Regions from separate parts of the Paenibacillus cineris genome, predicted to be linked through region 1. Evidence: riboswitches for the same ligand, from Rfam matches in the RefSeq annotation. Region 1 holds a riboswitch; each other region holds the start of a gene.
What was found. Region 1 has a riboswitch for ZMP and ZTP ahead of KI379_RS09010 (bifunctional 5,10-methylenetetrahydrofolate dehydrogenase/5,10-methenyltetrahydrofolate cyclohydrolase). Riboswitches for the same ligand answer to the same signal wherever they lie in the genome.
Positions count from the first base shown of each region.

Region 2: linked by a shared signal. The riboswitch ahead of KI379_RS13650 (NIPSNAP family protein) and the one ahead of KI379_RS09010 (bifunctional 5,10-methylenetetrahydrofolate dehydrogenase/5,10-methenyltetrahydrofolate cyclohydrolase) in region 1 are both predicted to bind ZMP and ZTP.
Region 3: linked by a shared signal. The riboswitch ahead of rpiB (ribose 5-phosphate isomerase B) and the one ahead of KI379_RS09010 (bifunctional 5,10-methylenetetrahydrofolate dehydrogenase/5,10-methenyltetrahydrofolate cyclohydrolase) in region 1 are both predicted to bind ZMP and ZTP.

Region 1 is NZ_BORU01000001.1:1,868,888-1,875,089, reverse strand. Features, by position in the region: gene KI379_RS09035 (amino acid permease) at 1-525, opposite strand, end outside; gene KI379_RS09030 (VanZ family protein) at 764-1,879, shown strand; gene KI379_RS09025 (hypothetical protein) at 1,927-2,718, opposite strand; gene KI379_RS09020 (SDR family NAD(P)-dependent oxidoreductase) at 2,924-3,691, opposite strand; gene KI379_RS09015 (TetR/AcrR family transcriptional regulator) at 3,965-4,573, shown strand; ZMP/ZTP riboswitch at 4,635-4,718, shown strand; gene KI379_RS09010 (bifunctional 5,10-methylenetetrahydrofolate dehydrogenase/5,10-methenyltetrahydrofolate cyclohydrolase) at 4,786-5,631, shown strand; gene KI379_RS09005 (ABC transporter permease) at 5,842-6,202, opposite strand, start outside.
Region 2 is NZ_BORU01000001.1:2,925,716-2,931,917, forward strand. Features, by position in the region: gene KI379_RS13630 (hypothetical protein) at 1-73, opposite strand, end outside; partial or broken gene KI379_RS13635 (transposase) at 169-327, opposite strand; gene KI379_RS13640 (YolD-like family protein) at 730-981, opposite strand; gene KI379_RS13645 (GNAT family N-acetyltransferase) at 1,507-1,938, opposite strand; gene KI379_RS13650 (NIPSNAP family protein) at 2,070-2,396, opposite strand; ZMP/ZTP riboswitch at 2,517-2,597, opposite strand; gene KI379_RS13655 (TetR/AcrR family transcriptional regulator C-terminal domain-containing protein) at 2,662-3,087, opposite strand; gene KI379_RS13660 (DUF4871 domain-containing protein) at 3,325-3,576, opposite strand; gene KI379_RS13665 (NUDIX hydrolase) at 3,817-4,329, opposite strand; gene KI379_RS13670 (fumarylacetoacetate hydrolase family protein) at 4,555-5,436, opposite strand; partial or broken gene KI379_RS34055 (short-chain dehydrogenase) at 5,452-5,640, opposite strand; gene KI379_RS13675 (class I SAM-dependent methyltransferase) at 5,835-6,202, opposite strand, start outside.
Region 3 is NZ_BORU01000004.1:118,865-125,066, forward strand. Features, by position in the region: gene upp (uracil phosphoribosyltransferase) at 1-523, opposite strand, end outside; gene glyA (serine hydroxymethyltransferase) at 1,106-2,353, opposite strand; gene KI379_RS27325 (TIGR01440 family protein) at 2,416-3,030, opposite strand; gene rpiB (ribose 5-phosphate isomerase B) at 3,052-3,507, opposite strand; ZMP/ZTP riboswitch at 3,655-3,736, opposite strand; gene KI379_RS27335 (low molecular weight protein arginine phosphatase) at 3,845-4,432, opposite strand; gene KI379_RS27340 (manganese efflux pump MntP) at 4,472-5,032, opposite strand; gene KI379_RS27345 (L-threonylcarbamoyladenylate synthase) at 5,119-6,202, opposite strand, start outside.

The DNA of each region.
Region 1 (6,202 bases):
GATCCCGAAGATCAAGCATGTCCCTAAAACGATAAAAACGATAATCATGGCGATTTTGATCCCCGCCAGCCAAAATTCGAACTCGCCGAAGCTTCCCACGCTCATCAGATTAATCAGAATAATGAAGGCCGCGCTGGCTAGACTAAGCAACCATAACGGTACCCCGGGAAACCAATACTGCAAAAAGCTGCCGGCCGCTATAATCTCAATGACGCACACGGAAAGCCACAGGAAGCAGTACATCCACCCCATAATAAAGGACACTCTCTCGCCAAAGGCCTCACGAACGAAGTCCTTCATGTTTTTACCCGGGTAAACCGTAGCCATTTCCGCCATGGCTCCCATGACGACGAGCAGCAGCAGCCCGGCGAAGACGTAAGAGATAATGACGCCCGGTCCGGCGAGACCGATCGTTTCGGCACTGCCTTTGAAGATGCCGGTGCCGATGACTCCACCCATGGCCATCAAGCTGATATGCCTTGGTTTTAATTTTTTCTGCAATGAAACCCCATCTGGTTGTGACATCAAATATCCTCCTGCTAAATCTTGTTGTATTAGAACAAAAACCATAAGTTCAAGTATAACATTTTGCTTAAGCATCCTGATAGAAATTTAGCCGAATTTTCTGTATTTGCTTCACGATTCTTTATGATTTTTAAACAAAATTTAACCAGAAACCGATCATACTTATGCTATGATGTACATTCAGCCGATGGCAAGGCCGAAAGAAAACATAAAGAAATTAAGGCGGTGCAGTTTAGTCGTGTTTCATTCGTATGTATTTCCAATCTCTTATGCATTTCTGTCTTTTCCCTTTGCGGCACTATTTTTTACCATTCCCTTCATGGTCGTCCAGTACCGCAGACACGGTTATATCCATAAAATCAGGGCGTTTGTGCTGTACCTGTTCCTGTTGTACCTGCTCAACGCACTGTTTCTGGTCATCCTTCCGCTGCCATCTTCACGGCACAATCCCGCCATGGCCGGAGGGGCGCTTCAGCTGGTGCCGCTGAATTTCATTCACGACATCCTGAAAGAAACGTCCGTCGTGTCTTCGCAGCCCTCGACGTACCTGCGGCTGCTTACGGAACGCGCCTTCCTTCAAGTGGTGTTCAACGTGTTTCTTACCGTTCCGTTCGGTATGATCCTCCGTTATTATTTCCGGACGGGATGGAAACTTTCCATTCTGCTGTCGTTTTTGCTGTCGCTGCTGTTTGAGACGACCCAGCTCACCGGAATATTCGGGATCTACGATCACCCGTACCGGGTATTCGACGTCGATGACCTGATCACTAACACGCTCGGCGGTTTGCTTGGATTCTTGGCAGCCGAATGGTTATCCGGCCTTCTTCCCCGCATTGAGCATTTGGATGCCAACATCGACCGGGCCGCCAAAAGGGTGACCTATACGCGGCGGGGAATCGCCTTTATGGCGGATGGGATCGTCTGGGCGATGCTGCTTGGCATTCTGCATATTCTGCATATATCGGCTTCCTTCTGGGTTGCGACAGGACTGTATTTCATGCTGGTACCTTGGCTGACGGGCGGACTGACTCCCGGCAAATGGCTTGTCCGCATCCGTCTGGCCGATGGAGGGGAGCGAATCTCCCTTAAATCGCTTGTGGTTCGATATGGAATCCTCTACTGGCTGTTTTTTGGAGTCAACCGGGTTCTGGCCGGCTCCCTTGACACCGTTCCGCCGATCCTTCGCATGATCCTGGGACTCATCGTGTTTGCCTTGAATACCGTCTTCTTTATCCATGTCGTCATCTGCGTATTCAAGAAGGAGCCGCAGCTGTTCTATGAAAAATGGAGCAAAACCCGGCATGTTATCCTTTGGCAGCCGGCCGCAGCAACCGAACCGGAGAAAAAGGAGTAGTTCCCCTTGGCAAAACATACTTCACTAGGACATATCACGCTTGTCCTTCAAGACTTGGGGAGCTTGGTTTCCGCTGTCCGGATGACGGAATCGATCTGCTTCTCCCATTGGTAAATTTGATTGAGGGAAGCGCTGATTTTACCAAGCTCCTTATACATCACGGTCAGCTCAGCCGTGGCTGTGATCGCGTTCCCGAGCTTGACTGCCGCTTTATACCGTTTGTCCGACGCGCTCCGGGTGCTGTTCGCTGCCATAATCTTCTTATTCTCGGCAGTCACCTGCTTCTTTAACGTTTGGACTTGCGCCAACGTATCCTTCACCGCCTTGGCTTTGGCCGAGGCTTCCTTCTTGGCGGCAGCGAGCGCATCCTTACGGCTCTTGATTTCCGCACGGGCAGCACTGGCCGAGGTCTTGATCTGGTTGCGCTTCAGATCGTACTGAAGCGCGGCCTTCTGGTCCTTGCGTTTTCTCGCATCCGCCGCCTTCTTCCCAAGGTCTGTATATTCATTGAGCAGCGGCTGATATTTCTTCTGAGCCTGGTCGGCTTCGGATTTCAGCTTATCGATCTTGGCCTTGTCGATCCCCTGCACCTTCGCATTGACAGTCTTTAACCGGTCATCATTCTGTTTCCGGAGCACTTGAATCTGCTGTTTCTTCAGCTTGTTGGCCTCATCCAGCGCCTTATAGCTGTCATGAAGCACGCCTATACTCTGTAAAGCGGCGTCCCAGGCACTGTCCGATGCGGCGTCCGCCTTGGCCGGACCCAGCAAGAACAACGCGACCGAACAGCATAAAACCGTCAACAAGCTGTTTTTCCATAAAACTTTTACATACGACATCTCCATCTCTCCCCCAAATCATCAAAATTCATAATAAATGGACAAAAAAAGCACCCCGCAAGTAAGGCATGACGCCTTTCCTGCAGGGTGCTTCTCCCGCTTCCATTCACTATGTTGAACCCACTATATCGCTATTTCTCACAGTTGTCAATAAATTCCTGGAACATTTGTTCCTCTTTTTCTTGGCCGAATCCGGTTGTCGTGATTACTGACCGACCATTCCGCCGTCTACCGTGTACAGGGAACCTGTAACGAATGAAGCTTCATCGGAGAGGAGGAAGTTCATTACCGCCGCTACTTCCTGCGGCTCGCCGTAACGGCCCATCGGTGTGGCTGCTTCATTGGCGGCTTTGTACGCTTCCGCATTGCCGGAGTTCGCCTCAATCTGCCGCATCATCCGGGTGTTGATCGTTCCCGGCAGAACCGCATTAACCCGGATGCCCAGCGAAGCCAGCTCGTTGGCAGCAACGCGCGTCAAGCCGATCACGGCATGCTTGGACATAATGTATGGGGCCACTCCTGGCGCGCCCATCAGGCCTGCAAGCGAAGACGTATTCAATATTGCGCCGGAATTCTGCTTTTTCATAACTGGAATAACGTAATGCAGCCCCAGGAACACCCCACGGACGTTGACGTTATATACCAGATCAAGCGCTTCCACGGATTGCTCTTCGATCAGCCCGGTAGGGCCCTCAATCCCTGCATTGTTCGCAAAGTAATCGATGGTGCCGAATTTTTCAACCGCACGGTTCACATAGTTCTGCACATCCTGCTCTTTGGATACGTCGGCAGCGATCGCCAGTGAATTGGTATCGTTCAGGCCAAGCTCCTCGACGACGCTCTTGACCGCATCTTCCTTCAAATCGACCAGGACGAGGTTCAGCTTGCGCTCGGCCAAACGCCGTGCCAGCTCTTTCCCGATTCCGCCGGCGGCGCCGGTAATGACTGCAGTTTTCGTTTGTGTTTGACTCATGACTGAATCGCTTCCTTTTCAACAAAGTTTATAAAATGATTTATAGGCTTTATAGCTCATGTCTGTTACATGTATAGGTTACACCTTTATTAATTGTTTACACAATAATCATATTTCGAAATAATGTCATCTATCCAACAGATTGCCGCCGTATGTCACCGAACCATGACAATTTTGAACATTTACTTTCTCTTTGTTGATGATTTTCTGCGTTTTGGCGGCATCCCAACTTACGTTATAATAGGAGAAACGACAAGCTGGAGGCAGATGCATTTGACAGATGAACACGTTCTTGACCGCAGAGCCAGAAGAACCCGGCAGGCGCTCAAAACCGCTCTCGTTTCCTTAATTCTCGATAAAGGCTTCGATTCGGTGACTATTATGGATATCGCGGCCCGTGCAGACTATAACCGGGGCACCTTTTACAAGCATTTCGTCAGCAAGGAAGACCTGCTCAAGGAAATCCACGACGAGTTTCTGCAGGGCATCGCCGAACTGCTCGTCAAGCCGTATGAGGGCCTGGAGCGAATTGAAGCCTCGATGACCTACCCCTCGGGGCTGCGCTTGTTTGAACATATCGAACAGCATAAAGATGTGTTCCTGGCCTTATCGCGAGTCGAACGCGGAAAGCTGGCGATGGACATGTACGACAGGCTCAGGGAGTCGATGCGGAAGGACATGCATATCGAAATGGAACCGACCGAGCCGCCGATCGACTACGAAATCATGCTGAGCTACCGGATGTCGGCCACGGTGGGGGTCATTATGCACTGGGCAGAGGTTGATTTTAAATACACGGCGTCTTATATGGCCCAGCAGCTGATGGTGCTGGTTGAGACAAAAATGGATTACATCGTGTTTAAAAGAAACGGCGGCACATAAGCATCATTCTCAAAACTCCCCATTGTGCCCATAAGCACAATAAGGTATCATTCTACATAGATGGACTGTGTGCGACTGGCGGAAACATGGGATGAACCATGAGGGAGCACATGGATATAAACAGCCGTACGCCTGGGCAGAGGTAAGGGGAATTTCCCCTTGCCTCTTTATGTTTTTCTGGACCTTACCATGATTTAAAGGAGATGCAGACAATGACAGAACAAACGCTGATTTTGGACGGAGCGCGCGTGGCGCAGGACATTAAGGACGGCTTGGTTAGCAGGGTGAAACGGCTGTCCGAGCAAGGGATTACCCCCTGCCTGGCGACCATTTTGGTAGGCGACGACCCGGCATCGGCCACATACGTGCGCATGAAAGGCAATGCCTGCAGACGGCTCGGGATGGAATCGTTAAAAATCACACTGGATGCGGGGACGACGACCGAGGAGCTTATCCGGGAAATTCAGAAGCTTAACGCCGACCCGAACGTTCACGGAATTCTGCTGCAGCATCCGGTTCCCCATCAGATTGATGAAAGAGCCGCATTCGACGCGATCGCCATTGAAAAAGACGTCGACGGTGTCACCACACTGGGATTTGCGCAGAATGCTTTCGGCTTTGCCGCATATCCTTCCTGTACCCCGGCGGCCATCATCGCCATCCTGGATTACTACCGGATTCCTGTAGAAGGCAAGCACGCTGTTGTTGTCGGCCGCAGCCCGATTCTCGGCAAGCCCGTCTCGCTGATGCTGCTGAACCGCAATGCCACGGTCACGATCTGCCATTCGAGAACGAAAGGCCTTGGTGATATCGTGTCCCAGGCAGAGATCGTTGTTGCCGCAGTAGGCAAACCGAAATTCATTCAGGGAGACTGGATTCAGGACGGGGCCGTCATTCTGGACGCAGGCTACAATGAAGGCAATGTCGGGGACGTTGATTATGAGGCATGTCTGGAAAAAGCGAGCGCCATTACACCCGTCCCTGCGGGCGTCGGACCGGTAACCATCGCCATGCTGCTGAAGCACACGGTGGATGCGGCGGAAAAACAGCTGGGATAAACCAGCCATCGGTATGGCCCGGTTTTCCAAGGGACACTTAAAGAGCCGCGTATCGGCAGCACAAATACGCCGGTAACGGCTTCAAAAAATGGCAAGAGGGCATTCCGCCGAACATCATTCGGTGAAATGCCCTTTTTTCTACCCAAGATGTAATGTTCTTGAGTCGGTTGATATCCGGTTCACATAAATCCGTCGGTCACAAATAGCGGCCTATTCGTACCGAAGCGCCTCGATCGGATCCAGCTTCGCCGCCTGTCTTGCCGGGAATACGCCGAATACGATGCCGATGCAGGCCGAGAACCCGACGGCAAGCAGCACGGAGTTCATAGACACCGCGGTGGTCACGTCCATCAGCTTGCCGACGAACTTGGAGCCGCCGAAGCCAAGGATGACGCCGATCACACCGCCCAGGATAGCCAAGGTGACCGATTCAAACAGAAACTGCGATAGAATCGTCCCTTCCTTGGCCCCGATCGCCTTCCGGATACCGATCTCCCGCGTCCGTTCGGTAACGGACACCAGCATGATGTTCATGATGCCGATTCCGCCGACGAGCAGGGATATCGCCGCC
Region 2 (6,202 bases), 1.1 Mb from region 1:
AACCAGTGGGCAATATGATTGATACGTTGTCAAGAATGTAGAGGTAGGCGTATAGCGAAATAAAAGAGCTCATTGAGAGCTCCTCAGATTGTCGAGAAACCCATGTCTTTGAGACGTTGGGTTTCTCTTTTTTCATTTGCAGTTGCTAAAAAGCCTAAAAAAGAAGGGTTACCCCCTCTTTTCCAGGCGATCCAGGTGGATCATCATCTTCTTCATATTCTGCACGGCGGCCGTTATCAACGCTTGTTCCGTGACGTTGGAGAGTCCGCGCAAACGGCAATAGCGAAACCCATGGAGAGCTTTAGCATCCGCGAAGCTTCGAACAATCTTTCAGCGTCGTAAGTAAACTTCCATTTGGCAATTCTTAATGCGGCGATAGCCTACGCAGGACACCTACTTATTTATCTTACTCCTCTTCTGGCTATGGATTTCACTTTTAAAAACCATCCCATCAAAATATGTCAATTCGACTCTCACCATTTGTTCTATTGAACCCTTATAGCTGATTGGTACTGACATTTCATCAACTCTATCCGACTCACTCTAAAAGTAACAATTAACCTTTTCATTGGACCGCACTTGTCTTTATATTTATCTTTTCAGTTGTAAATCTTTTCTGCATAATCCAATGAAACAAGTAATGGTACCTAACAAAATGACTATGAAGCTTAAGCATGGAAATCTAAATTTAAAATCTACAATCAAATCAAATCTTCCCTTTCACTAAATCTAATCTCTAGGATAGTTAATTTCCATGATATCCATAAAAGGGACCTTGGTAATAACTCCATCCTTTTTGATGTGTACTTTTCCAGTCCGAGAGTCCATTTGATCTATTTGACCCCTTACTGGCTCATCCCAACCCCACACAGTAAGTAGAATTTCTGACCCTTCTTGATAAGCCTCTGTAAGCTGATTGCCTATCTCCTCTAATACAAATTCATCCCTTGTCGGTCTCTTGGGAGCTTTTGATTTGATCATCGGTCTCTCCTCCTCGTTGTAAAGTTCGCAGTCCGCATAGGAGCGCTCCAATACATTAATAACTAGTATAATTTTACATTACAAAGTTACTTAAGAACAGCGTTACGCAAATCTACAATATTACTGATATATCAAAGCCCAATAATAAAAAAGCACTTGGGTCCAAAGTGCCACGCTATTTGAGAAAGCAACAAAGACGACTTGGAGTTGTCGGGAACTTTTCGGGCCTTGGGATATATTGCTTTAAACCGGCAGAAGCCCACAGAATCATTGGCAACTTTTCAAGAGAGGCATCGCCATCTGCCAAACGTATCCGGGAACGTGGTTCCTCGCGCGAGGAGTCGAGTGGCTTGCAAGCGCGTTGTGCGGGCTGGGAGTATACCGGGCGGCCGCTGCGCTGATCGGAGTCTCAGAGAAATTACGAGCCAATCTTGGCTCATTATCGTTAAAAACAAAAAAAAGCCGCTGCCATGCGGCTTTTAAGCGTATATGTTCTTGTCGTCTTACAGCTGGCTTTTGTATTATTTATAATTTAAGTAATAAAACCTTCTTCTCATAGGTGTCTAAACACCATTGAAACTTCTTTAGGATATGATTGTTAATTGGTTTGCCCTCATAGTCAAATTCTTTAAAACCAAATTTTTGATAAAAATGCTTTAACTCTTCAAACGGTAGACAATACACTTCTTTTAAATTATCTTTTTTAGTTTCCTTTACCAAGTAATCAACTAACTCATTTGCAAGCGATAATCCTCTGAACTCATCCAATATATATATACCGCCAATTTCAGCTTCTTCTGCATTAAGATAAACAATCCTTCCAACGCCTGCAAATTCATCCTGATGTGTAACTATTGCAATTTTTTCATTTTCTAAATTACTCGGCATAAAGCCTATTTTCTGATACTGTTCATTTACCCATTGGAGTTCATTTTTAGTTGCTATTCTTATTCCCATTCCTTCTCGCCCCACTAATTATATTGATCAAGTATAACAAATGAACTAAACTGCCCATTAGCGTAATAAAGCTGCCAATTAGCACCGGCAACTCTTCCTGTTCGTTTATTCGACTATCGTTACCCGATAGTTCAATTTCCCAATCTGAAAAATTCAGCTTGATTCATAAAATATTCATCAATTTTTTCGACGATGAGCCCTCCGTTTTCTTCCGAATTGCGTTTTACTTGAATCCATTCGATGTCTTTCTTAAACTGCTCCCATAGCCTTTGACGCTGCGCCATATCCTCATATTCCATCACATAATATATTTTATTCTGGCCCGTTGCATCTATCCAGAAATTCACGACCTTCATTCCCAGTCTTGTGAAAATTCTAAACGTATGCTCCTTAAATCTGTCCTGAATGGCATCCATTCGACCTTCGTAAATCGTATAGATTCGCAACTCATATAGCATGTTATTTCCTCCCTGAATGAATCTGATTGGTAATCCAGCACACATCTGTTTCGACTTTTTAAAAATCAGATCGAGCCATTCTCTCTGGACCATCCTGCTTAACCAGGGAGACCTAACCTTTACGTCTGCCTAGGCGTACGGCATATGACAATTTGTGCTCCCTCGTGGGTCTCTACGTTTACGCCAGTCACACATACTAAATTTTTACTTCAATGAAATCATGGGGAATGTAACCAAGTTCTTAGTCGGGAATGTTAGCAAGTTATCAGTTTGATGGTTGATTTTCATTTTGTACGGTGCGTTTTCCATAAGCGCAAAGAAAGACGCGCACGCCTTCAGTGATGATACGTTTGGTTTGTTCCTCCTCTAATGTCCCGTTTTTTCTCGGTTGATCAAATACCAATAAAAATGTTAAAGCAGCGAAATGCTTTGTAGCCATTACAGGATCTGGCACATCGAGCAGTCCGGTTTGTCCAAACTCGGTAAACCTCCTGGTAATCCCCTCTTCCGTTGCGTTATCCAGCTTTTCTAAAAACGAGGCTGGCAGATTGGCGGCTTCCATTGTAACCAGACGGATCAGAGCGCTGTAATCGGACGAACCGTTCGCAGAAGCTACAAATTGTTCGCAGAAAAAGATGAGCGCCTGCTCCAGATCCTGGAATTCCCAGAGGTAGTCTGATATCCCTTGCAAAATCGCCTTGGTGAAAAGGCGGTTTATTGAGGCTAACGTTTCCCTTTAGTTTCAATAATCATTTGACTTCGACATTAATACTGCCGAACAACTTCTCATCAATATAAGCGTTAAGCTGCCAAATGCCAGGTTTCGGTAGCCTCATTGAGGATGGTAAATGTGCATCTGCACCGTTATTTGGACCGAACAAGGATGTAGGAATATCAGCAGTAAACGGATTTATCTTCTCACCGGATTTTAATTCATGGCATCGACTTTAAATTCCCCGGCCAAATCAGTTTTACTTCCCCATAAGTGCCACATATGTTTATTAGCCTGATTCGCCACGAAATCCGGTCCCAAGATACCGATTTTCCCTTCTATGCCTTGCATTTCGATTCCTTCACTTACAAACTTTGGGCTGATTTCTGCATCTTTTTCTGAAGTATTTGAACAACCAAATAAAATTAGCAATCCAACGATTAATATGCTAGTACAAAAAAATTTCACATTAATCACTCCCTTCATCTCAATCCATTATAACGACCAGGTGTCCCATAAGGTTCCAATGACATTGATGTAATCTACCACTAGCTTAATGAGCCCGCCCCTACGCGGCAATTAAGCGTCTATGTTCCTGTCGCTTACAAAATAAACAGCAGCCCCCTACTCCCCGTTATCCTGCCCGTTAGTTGAGGAGAAAGCAGCCAGTTTTTAGGTCGACTGCCCTCAATTATCTTCATTGAGCTATCATTTCCCGTTAGCTTGCTTCACTTCAGGTTGTACACCGTGAGGGTCTAAGCGAGAAATCCGTTGAAACGGCTTTGTCTTCCAAAATTCATACGGTACGAACCCCTTACTCCGAATTGCATCTAATGATCGTGACTTCATATGAGGACGAGTAATGTACTGTTCTATGTTGCTCACCGTCAGCCTTACAAACATAGCTTCCATTATCTCTTCGGGCTGAATTTTTAATTGGCCATCAATGAGTTCTGCTTTAAATACCACCGATAATAGATTGCTTGTTTCCTTGTAATAAACTCCCGTTACACCAATGGGACGTATCAGAATTCCAGTCTCTTCAAGGACTTCACGAGTAATTGCATCATCAAGTGATTCACCTTCTTCTACATTTCCACCAGGGAATTCCCACGTATCCGAGCGCCAATGAGTCTTTACTAACAGAACTTCACCTTTATTATTCTCAATGAATGCCGACACTGAAATCTGATGTTTTGGCGGCAAATATGCATCTACCAAAGAAATCCCCCCATTCACAAGCTATCCAAAAAGCCGGCTGCCTTTTAAATGTCTTCATTCAGCTATCGTTCCCCGTCAGCTTAACTTTTTAAAGAAACAATTACTGTTCAAGTCCTACAAAATTGCATCGCCAATCAGAAACCCATGCGGGAAAATACCCTAATCGATGAGCTACTCTCTGTGAGGCAATGTGACTGGCGATTACATCATAACTTGGTAGCGCGCTTATTCGGATATCATGCGGTTCGTGAGGCTGCCCAGCTTCTCGATATTAATCGTGACGATGTCGCCGGCCTTTAAGTAGACCTGATTCTCCGGCGGTTTGCCGAGCACGACGCCTTCCGGCGTCCCGGTCAAAATAATGTCGCCGGGCACGAGCGTCATATGGTGCGAAATGTAGCTGACGATTTCGTCGCAGCGGAAAATCATGTCCGACGTGTTGGAATGCTGTCGCACTTCGCCGTTTACTATGCACTTGATGTCTAATGCGTTCGGATCGCCGACCTCGTCCGCGGTAACGAGGTACGGCCCGATCGGCGAAAATTTGTCGCACGACTTCCCGAGCAGCCACTGCTGAGTGCGCATCTGCAGGTCACGCGCGGACAAATCGTTGGCGGCGCAATAGCCGAAAACGTAGTCCAGCGCCTCTTCCTTGGCGACATATTTGGCCGTCTTACCAATCACGATGACAAGCTCAGCTTCGTAATCAACCTTCTGCGATGTGCGCGGCAGCGGCACGTCTTCGCCGTCAGCAGCCAACGTGTTGCTGAATTTGCTGAACAGAATCGGATACTCCGGGATTGGCGCGTTTGTCTCCTCGGCGTGTTTGCGGTAATTAAGGCCGACGCAAATGATTTTGTTCGGGTGTGTAACACATGGTCCGAGCTTGAGACCCGATTTTCCGAGCAGGACGTCGCTGCAAGACGCCAGTGTGCGGTTAACTGCTTGCTGCAGCGTCCGTATCGCATCCTCCCCGCCCTCGATCACTTCGTGCACGGTGCGCGGTCCCGGGCCGTCACCAAGTGCCGCCGCAACGTCGACGATGCCTACCTCGGTAGCGACACCGAGGCGGTATGTATTGCCTTCAAGATAGGTTAGCAGTTTCATAGGTTATGGTCCTCCCTAAGCATTTTTTCTGAAGACGATGACGCCATCGATGTAGAGTGGCGAGTCCATCATGAACTTCGATTCGTTGGAGGCAAGGAACAGTGCCTCATAATTTTCCTCCGGATCGGCCTACGTCTGGCGCAAATATAAAGGATGTTGTACGTACGGTGCGAAATCGACCTGCATCGACTTGGTCAGGGCCAGCCTCGTGAATCGCCCCGTCGCCGCTGATGTCGGCATTGCTTGAAGTGCATGAAGCCTCCGACGTACGCCGGGGTTCCGGCGAGAGACCTATGAACTGAAACTAAAAAGCTGGTGTTTTTACTTTTTAATGATCACGAATCAAGAAAACTGCCTGTTAGAGAAAAAGTCTTCGATTGAGCTATCGTTCCTGTTAGTTAATTCAATTCACAAATAAAAGCCGCAACTTGTTTTGAAATGATCAATTCTCCACCACAGGATTCAATTTTTTGTCTAGTTAGAGTAAGGAAAGTGTGTGAAATTGCTTCCCGTTGTTCGCGGCTTAATGATATGTCATGAAAAGGACCTTGATAGAGTTGAGTTGCCATATAGTATTTTAACACAGGCTCTGGATCTGTTACCTTGAATCCTGCCTCATAAGTTAGTAGTTTTACTCGATTAAAGTGCTCTAACAGTATGGCCTCTCCATTTTCTAAGGAAAAAGGAATCGGATCGTCTTTAATTTCAAATGGGATATGTAACTGATGCATTGTCTCCTGATGCAGTGCGAAGAATTCAGGCATCC
Region 3 (6,202 bases), on a different contig from region 1:
GATGGGCTTCCTGCACGGCTTTGACCCCTTCCGGCGCGGCGATCAGGTTCATCATCTTGATCTGGGTGCACCCCCGCTTCTTCAGGACGTCGATCGCGGCAATAGCCGATCCTCCGGTCGCCAGCATCGGATCGATGACGATCAGCTCGCGCTCGGTCACGTCCGTCGGCAGCTTCGTGTAATACTCGACAGGCTGCAGCGTTTCCGGATCGCGGAACAAGCCGACATGTCCCACCTTGGCGGCGGGAATCAGCTTCAGCATGCCGTCGAGCATGCCGAGCCCGGCGCGCAGGATCGGAATCAGCCCGAGCATGCGGCCCGCCAGAACCTTGCCGTCCATCTCAGCGACAGGTGTCTGCACCTTCACCGACTCGAGCGGAACCTCGCGTGTAATTTCGTAAGCCATTAAGGAAGCAACCTCATCGACCAGTTCGCGAAAATCTTTCGTGTTCGTCCGCACATCGCGGATAAATGTCAGTTTGTGTTGAATCAAAGGGTGATCACAAATCACCAGTTTTCCCATGTTAGTCCCTCCGGTTAAATCGTAAGTCTAAGTGCTGTCATTGCCGGTTAGTTAGATGCCCATTCGCATACGATACATGCAAGTACACAAATCTTATTTATTATATCATTCCTGGAAATGATTTTGCACCCAAGAAAGATATGTTTATTCTGGCCCAAAGATCAGCCGGCTTAAACGTTAACCGAAAGACCGCGCAAGGGAACCGGCATGGTGTAAGCACCCCGTAAAGACCCGCCAATCTAGCATCTGCTCTTCGTATCGAGCAGTCTTAAATCTAGCAGTTCTTCCCCTCTGAACTACTATATAAAAGCCACTCTAAGAGTGTGAAGGCACACATCCGCTGTGACGGCAGAAAGGTTTATTGACCTATACGGCTTCTGAGAGCGAAAAGAAAAACGTATTATCGGCGTACATTCTCAGAAGACAGACCGCGTTTAGCGGGAGTTTCTTTTGCGGGATCAGGATGGTTAGCCTCGAAACCTCGGAAAATCTCTATTTCTTATTTCTAAAAAAAGGGACCGGAGAACATTCCCCAGTCCCTTATATTCTCACAGACCTGTACTTCTCAAGATCTGTGTCCTATTAGTAGTTAAGTTCAGGATACAGCGGATATTGATCCGTCAGTTCCTTCACCATCGCCGCTGCTTTGGACAGCACGGCTTCGTCCTTAGGCGACTTCAGCGTCATGGCGATGATTTTGCCGATCGTCACCATAGCCGCTTCATCCATGCCGCGGGAAGTCGCAGCCGGCGTACCGATCCGGATTCCGCTCGTCACGAACGGGCTGGTCGGATCGAACGGGATGGCGTTTTTGTTCACAGTGATACCGACGGAGTCCAGCACCTTCTCGGCGTCTTTCCCTGTAATGTTCACGCTGCGGGTATCCACCAGCATCAGGTGGTTATCCGTGCCGCCGGATACGATGTTCAGGCCTTCGCTGATCAGCGTCTCAGCCAATACTTTGGCGTTCTTCACCACGTTTTCGGCATACGTTTTGAACGATGGGTCCAGCGCTTCGCCCAAGGCTACGGCTTTGGACGCGATAACGTGCATCAGCGGACCGCCCTGCGTGCCCGGGAAGACGGCCTTGTCGATGGCCGCAGCCCATGGCTGCTTGCACAGAATCATGCCGCCACGTGGTCCGCGGAGCGTTTTGTGCGTTGTCGTCGTGACAAAATGGGCGTGAGGCACCGGGTTCGGATGAAGCCCGGCCGCAACCAGGCCCGCGATATGAGCCATGTCGACCATGAACAGCGCGCCTACGTCATTGGCGATCGAAGCGAGAGCTTCGAAATCAATCGTACGCGGATAGGCGCTCGCACCGGCGACGATCAGGCGCGGACGATGCTTGAACGCAAGTTTGCGGACTTCGTCATAATCGATGAGGAACGTATCTTCCTGGACCCCGTAAGCGACGAAGTTGTACAGCAGACCGGAAGCGTTCACCGGGCTTCCGTGCGTCAGGTGTCCGCCATGGGCAAGGTTCATCCCAAGCACGGTATCCCCTGGTTTCAGCGCTGCCAGGTATACGGCCATGTTGGCCTGAGCGCCGGAGTGCGGCTGCACGTTGGCATGCTCGGCTCCGAACAGCTCTTTCGCACGGTCACGGGCAATATCTTCAACGATATCGACGCGCTCGCAGCCGCCGTAGTACCGCTTGCCCGGATATCCTTCGGCGTATTTGTTCGTGAGGACGGAGCCCATGGCTTCCATAACCGCTTCACTGACAATATTCTCCGATGCGATCAGCTCGATATTCGCACGCTGACGCTTCAGTTCCAAGTTCATGGCCTCGAGTACAGCCGGGTCCTTCTTACGCAATTGATCCATGTTAATAGTTCCTCCCTTATTGGAATTCAAAATAAAATGTTCGTTTCAATCATCCGCTCATGTTAATCGCAAAGATCTGAACTGCCGCCGTCACGGTCGGCTCTGCCGGCTTCTTCATCCAGACGGTACACCGCCCGTTCGCCGCCGATCAGCTTGGGCCGCGTGTAGGCCGCATTCACGCGCGCGTGCCCCACATACCGCAGGGTCGGGCGAAAAGGCACCGCCACACGCCGAAGATGCATGCCGATCATCGTCTCGCCGATGTCAATGCCCGCGTGAGCCTCGATCGCTTCGGCCAGGCAAGGCTCCTTCATGGAACGGTAAGCAGCGGCAGCCATAGAGCCGCCCGCTTTCGGAACAGGAACGGCGGCGACCTCGGTTAAACGAAGGCGCTCCAGTACGGAACGCTCCATCACAAGCGCCCGGTTCAAATGCTCACAGCACTGAAACACCGTGTCGAAGCCGAACTTGGCCCGGACCTCGCCGATCGCCTGCAGCAGCTCTTCAGCAACCCCAAGTGCCCCCGAAGTGCCGATGCGTTTCCCGGCCACCTCACTGGTGCTCGTTCCGACAACCAGTACCTTGCCAGGGCCAAGCCCCGCGGCTTCCACCAGCTCATGAAGAATTTGAGATACCTGTTCTCCCAGCGAAACTTCCAATGGACTGCCTCCTGACATGCTTTCCATGAGAAAACCTCCCTAATTGTGCAGATACCGCTCTTCAATCGCTTTAATCTTGTTCACGCGCCCGACATGACGCTCGCCGCCGCTGAACTCCGTGCCCAGCCAAGCCTTGACAATCTCCTGGGCCAGACCTGGACCGATGACGCGTTCGCCCATCGCCAGCACGTTGGAGTCGTTATGCTCCCTGGTGGCAATCGCCGAGAATACATCGTGGACCAAGGCGCACCTGATGCCCGGAACCTTGTTCGCCGCGATGCTCATGCCGATGCCTGTTCCACAGATCAGGATTCCCCGGTCGGCCTCGCCTTTGGTAACCAGATCGCACACAGGGAGAGCGTAGTCGGGATAGTCCACGGAATCCGTGCATCCGCATCCCACATCCGCAACTTGATGCCCCATCCCTTCGATCACGGCAATGATGTCTTCTTTCAAACGTATACCCGCATGATCTGTTCCAACAGCAATTTTCATCTTTCGAAAAACCTCCTAAAATTTCGCGCAATACAGAGAAACGAGTCTAGCGCTCCCCGGTATTCCCGTGACTTCTTGTACCATTATAACTCATTTGCAGCCACTAGACGAAAAAAAGAGCAGTCCGCGGATCATTCCGCAGAATTGCTCTTTTGCCCAGGCGACCGGCCGTATATTCCGGTGCTCCATCGTGGTTGGATCCACATTGTCGCCAGTTACACCGGAACCGATGTTTTTCACCTTCATCATAAAGCATGACGCGATGAAAATCAATCTGCAAATTTACTCCATTTTTTTCAACCTAGGCTCCCGCCCAAGTGCAATTTAAGCTTGTTTCTTAAAATGTACGGAACGCCTCCAGCTTATCCAGCAGCCGCTCGATAGCGGCGCGGATTTCTGCGGCGGTGACATCGTAATCGTCGCGGGACCCGCCGAACGGGTCCGAAATATCAAAGCTCGGGATGCGCTGCTGGATCTCGATCAGCCGCTCCCGTTCCTCGTCCTCCAGCTGCTGCCCGAGCGCCCGCTTCATTTCCCAGGTGGCGTACAGGCTGTCGAGCTCCTGCAGGTCCTTGATCACGTTCTCGTCATCTTCGGTGTATTCCTTCAGGGTATAAATTTTGTCAGCCGCGAGTGGAAAGCTCCGGATCACATGCTGCTTATGCCCCTGGGTCAGTGTCAAAATCAAATCCGCCCAATCCACCGTGTCGGCCCTGAGCGGCTTGGCGGTCAAATGCTCATCGATCTCGTGGTCCCGCAGCACCGCTTCCGCATGACGCGAGATGGGTGTCCCTTCAAGGGCGGCCACGCCGGCCGAACGGACTTCGAGCGGAACGCTGCGCTCCTTGGCCAGCTTGCGAAGCAGAGCTTCGGCCATCGGGCTGCGGCACGTGTTTCCCGTACAGACAAACAAAATATGCTTCACGTCTCTAGCACCTCCCGAAGTGTCTTTGCCGATATTGTATCAGAAGATAAAGGCGAGGCCAAATGCCAGCAAAATCGCGCCGCCAAGGGCCTCCCCGTATTCGCCGAGATTCCGGCTTACCCTCCTGCCGAGCAGGAGTCCAAGCACGGCCATCGCGCCCCCGCAGATCCCGAAAGCAAGCACGGTCAGAATGCGGTTGCTCTCAAACATCCCCAGGGATACGCCTACCGAAAAGGAGTCAATGCTGACGCTGAGCGAAAACAGCAGCATCCCCAGCAAAGAGCGGTGATCCACCATTCGCGTTTCGCTTGTTTTGAAGGCATTCAGGACCATGTGCCCGCCCAGCAGCACAAGCAGCCCGCCGGCAACCAGGGCGGCAACTTGTCCGAGCAGCGAACTGACGTAATATCCCATAAACATTCCCAGCAGCGGCATCAACACATGGAAAAGGCCGATCAGCAGGCTGATCTTGAGAATATGCAGCAGCCGGATTCCTTTCATGCCGATTCCTACGCCCAGAGAGAATGCATCCAGTCCTAATGCGACGGCCATTATCATGATAGTCATTAGCTGCCCTAAACCGGCAGAAGTCTCCAACATCCCTATTCCCCCATGTCCGTTAGGTTCTTGTACAACCATATGCGGACAAGAGGTAAATGATGTCTCTTAAAAGGTGCGGCGAGAGGTCACAAGCGCACAACCCGCTGGCCGGCGGCCTTGCGGAGCCGGTTCATGATGGCAGCGCCCAGACCCTCTTCCGGGCAGGCTTCCGACAAAATAAACGTCACGCCTTCTTCATCCATGCGGCGAAGAGCGGCGTACAGCCGGTGGGCGGCCGCTTCCAGTCCGGCAAGACTGCCGAGGGACTGCACGCAATCCGCGGCGTAACGGCCGATATGCTCCTCGAATGCCATCACGCCGGTTCTCTCCCCGCGTGCCGCCGCCGCCTTCAGCTGCTCATCGATCCAGCCGGATACCTGCTCCGGCGTGCCGCCCTGCACAATGGTGAGCGCACCCTTGGGAGCGTAATGCGTATATTTCATGCCGGGCGATTTCGGCGCGACGATCTCCTCTTCATCCGGAGAGCGTTCGATTCCCGGATCGGTCGTCACCGCCGTCCCGGAAGCGGCGGCTAGCTGCTCGCTCGTAATGCCGCCGGGCCGAAGAACGGTGACGCTGCCGTCCTCCTGAACCTGCACGACGGTGGATTCAAGGCCGACCCCGGTCGGCCCTCCGTCCAGAATACCGTCGACCAGCCCGCTCAAATCTTCCTCGACATGGCCCGCGAGCGTCGGGCTCGGCCGTCCCGAGCGGTTGGCGCTCGGCGCCGCCACCGGACAGCCGGACTCACCGATCAGCTTCAGCGCGATCGGATGGTCCGGCATCCGGATGCCGACTGTCGTCAGCCCCGCTGTTACCCGCGGGGACAGCACGCCCGGTCGAAGCGGCAGCACCAGCGTCAGCGGACCGGGCCAAAAGGCCGCCATCAGCCGCCGCGCCGTATCGCTGACCTCTGTCACGAGCCCGTCCAATTGGCTTGTATCCGCAATGTGGACGATGAGCGGATTGTCGGACGGCCGGCCCTTGGCCTTGAAAATCGCCTCGACAGCCTCCGTATTCCGGGCATCCGCCCCAAGGCCGTAGACCGTTTCGGTCGGAAAAGCAACGGTACCGCCATCCCGTAGAATGGCGGCTGCCCGGCCGATCGACTGCTCTGCACGAGACACCGCTTCCCTCTCCGCTTCTGCGGCAGCGATGCTGCGTCCCCTC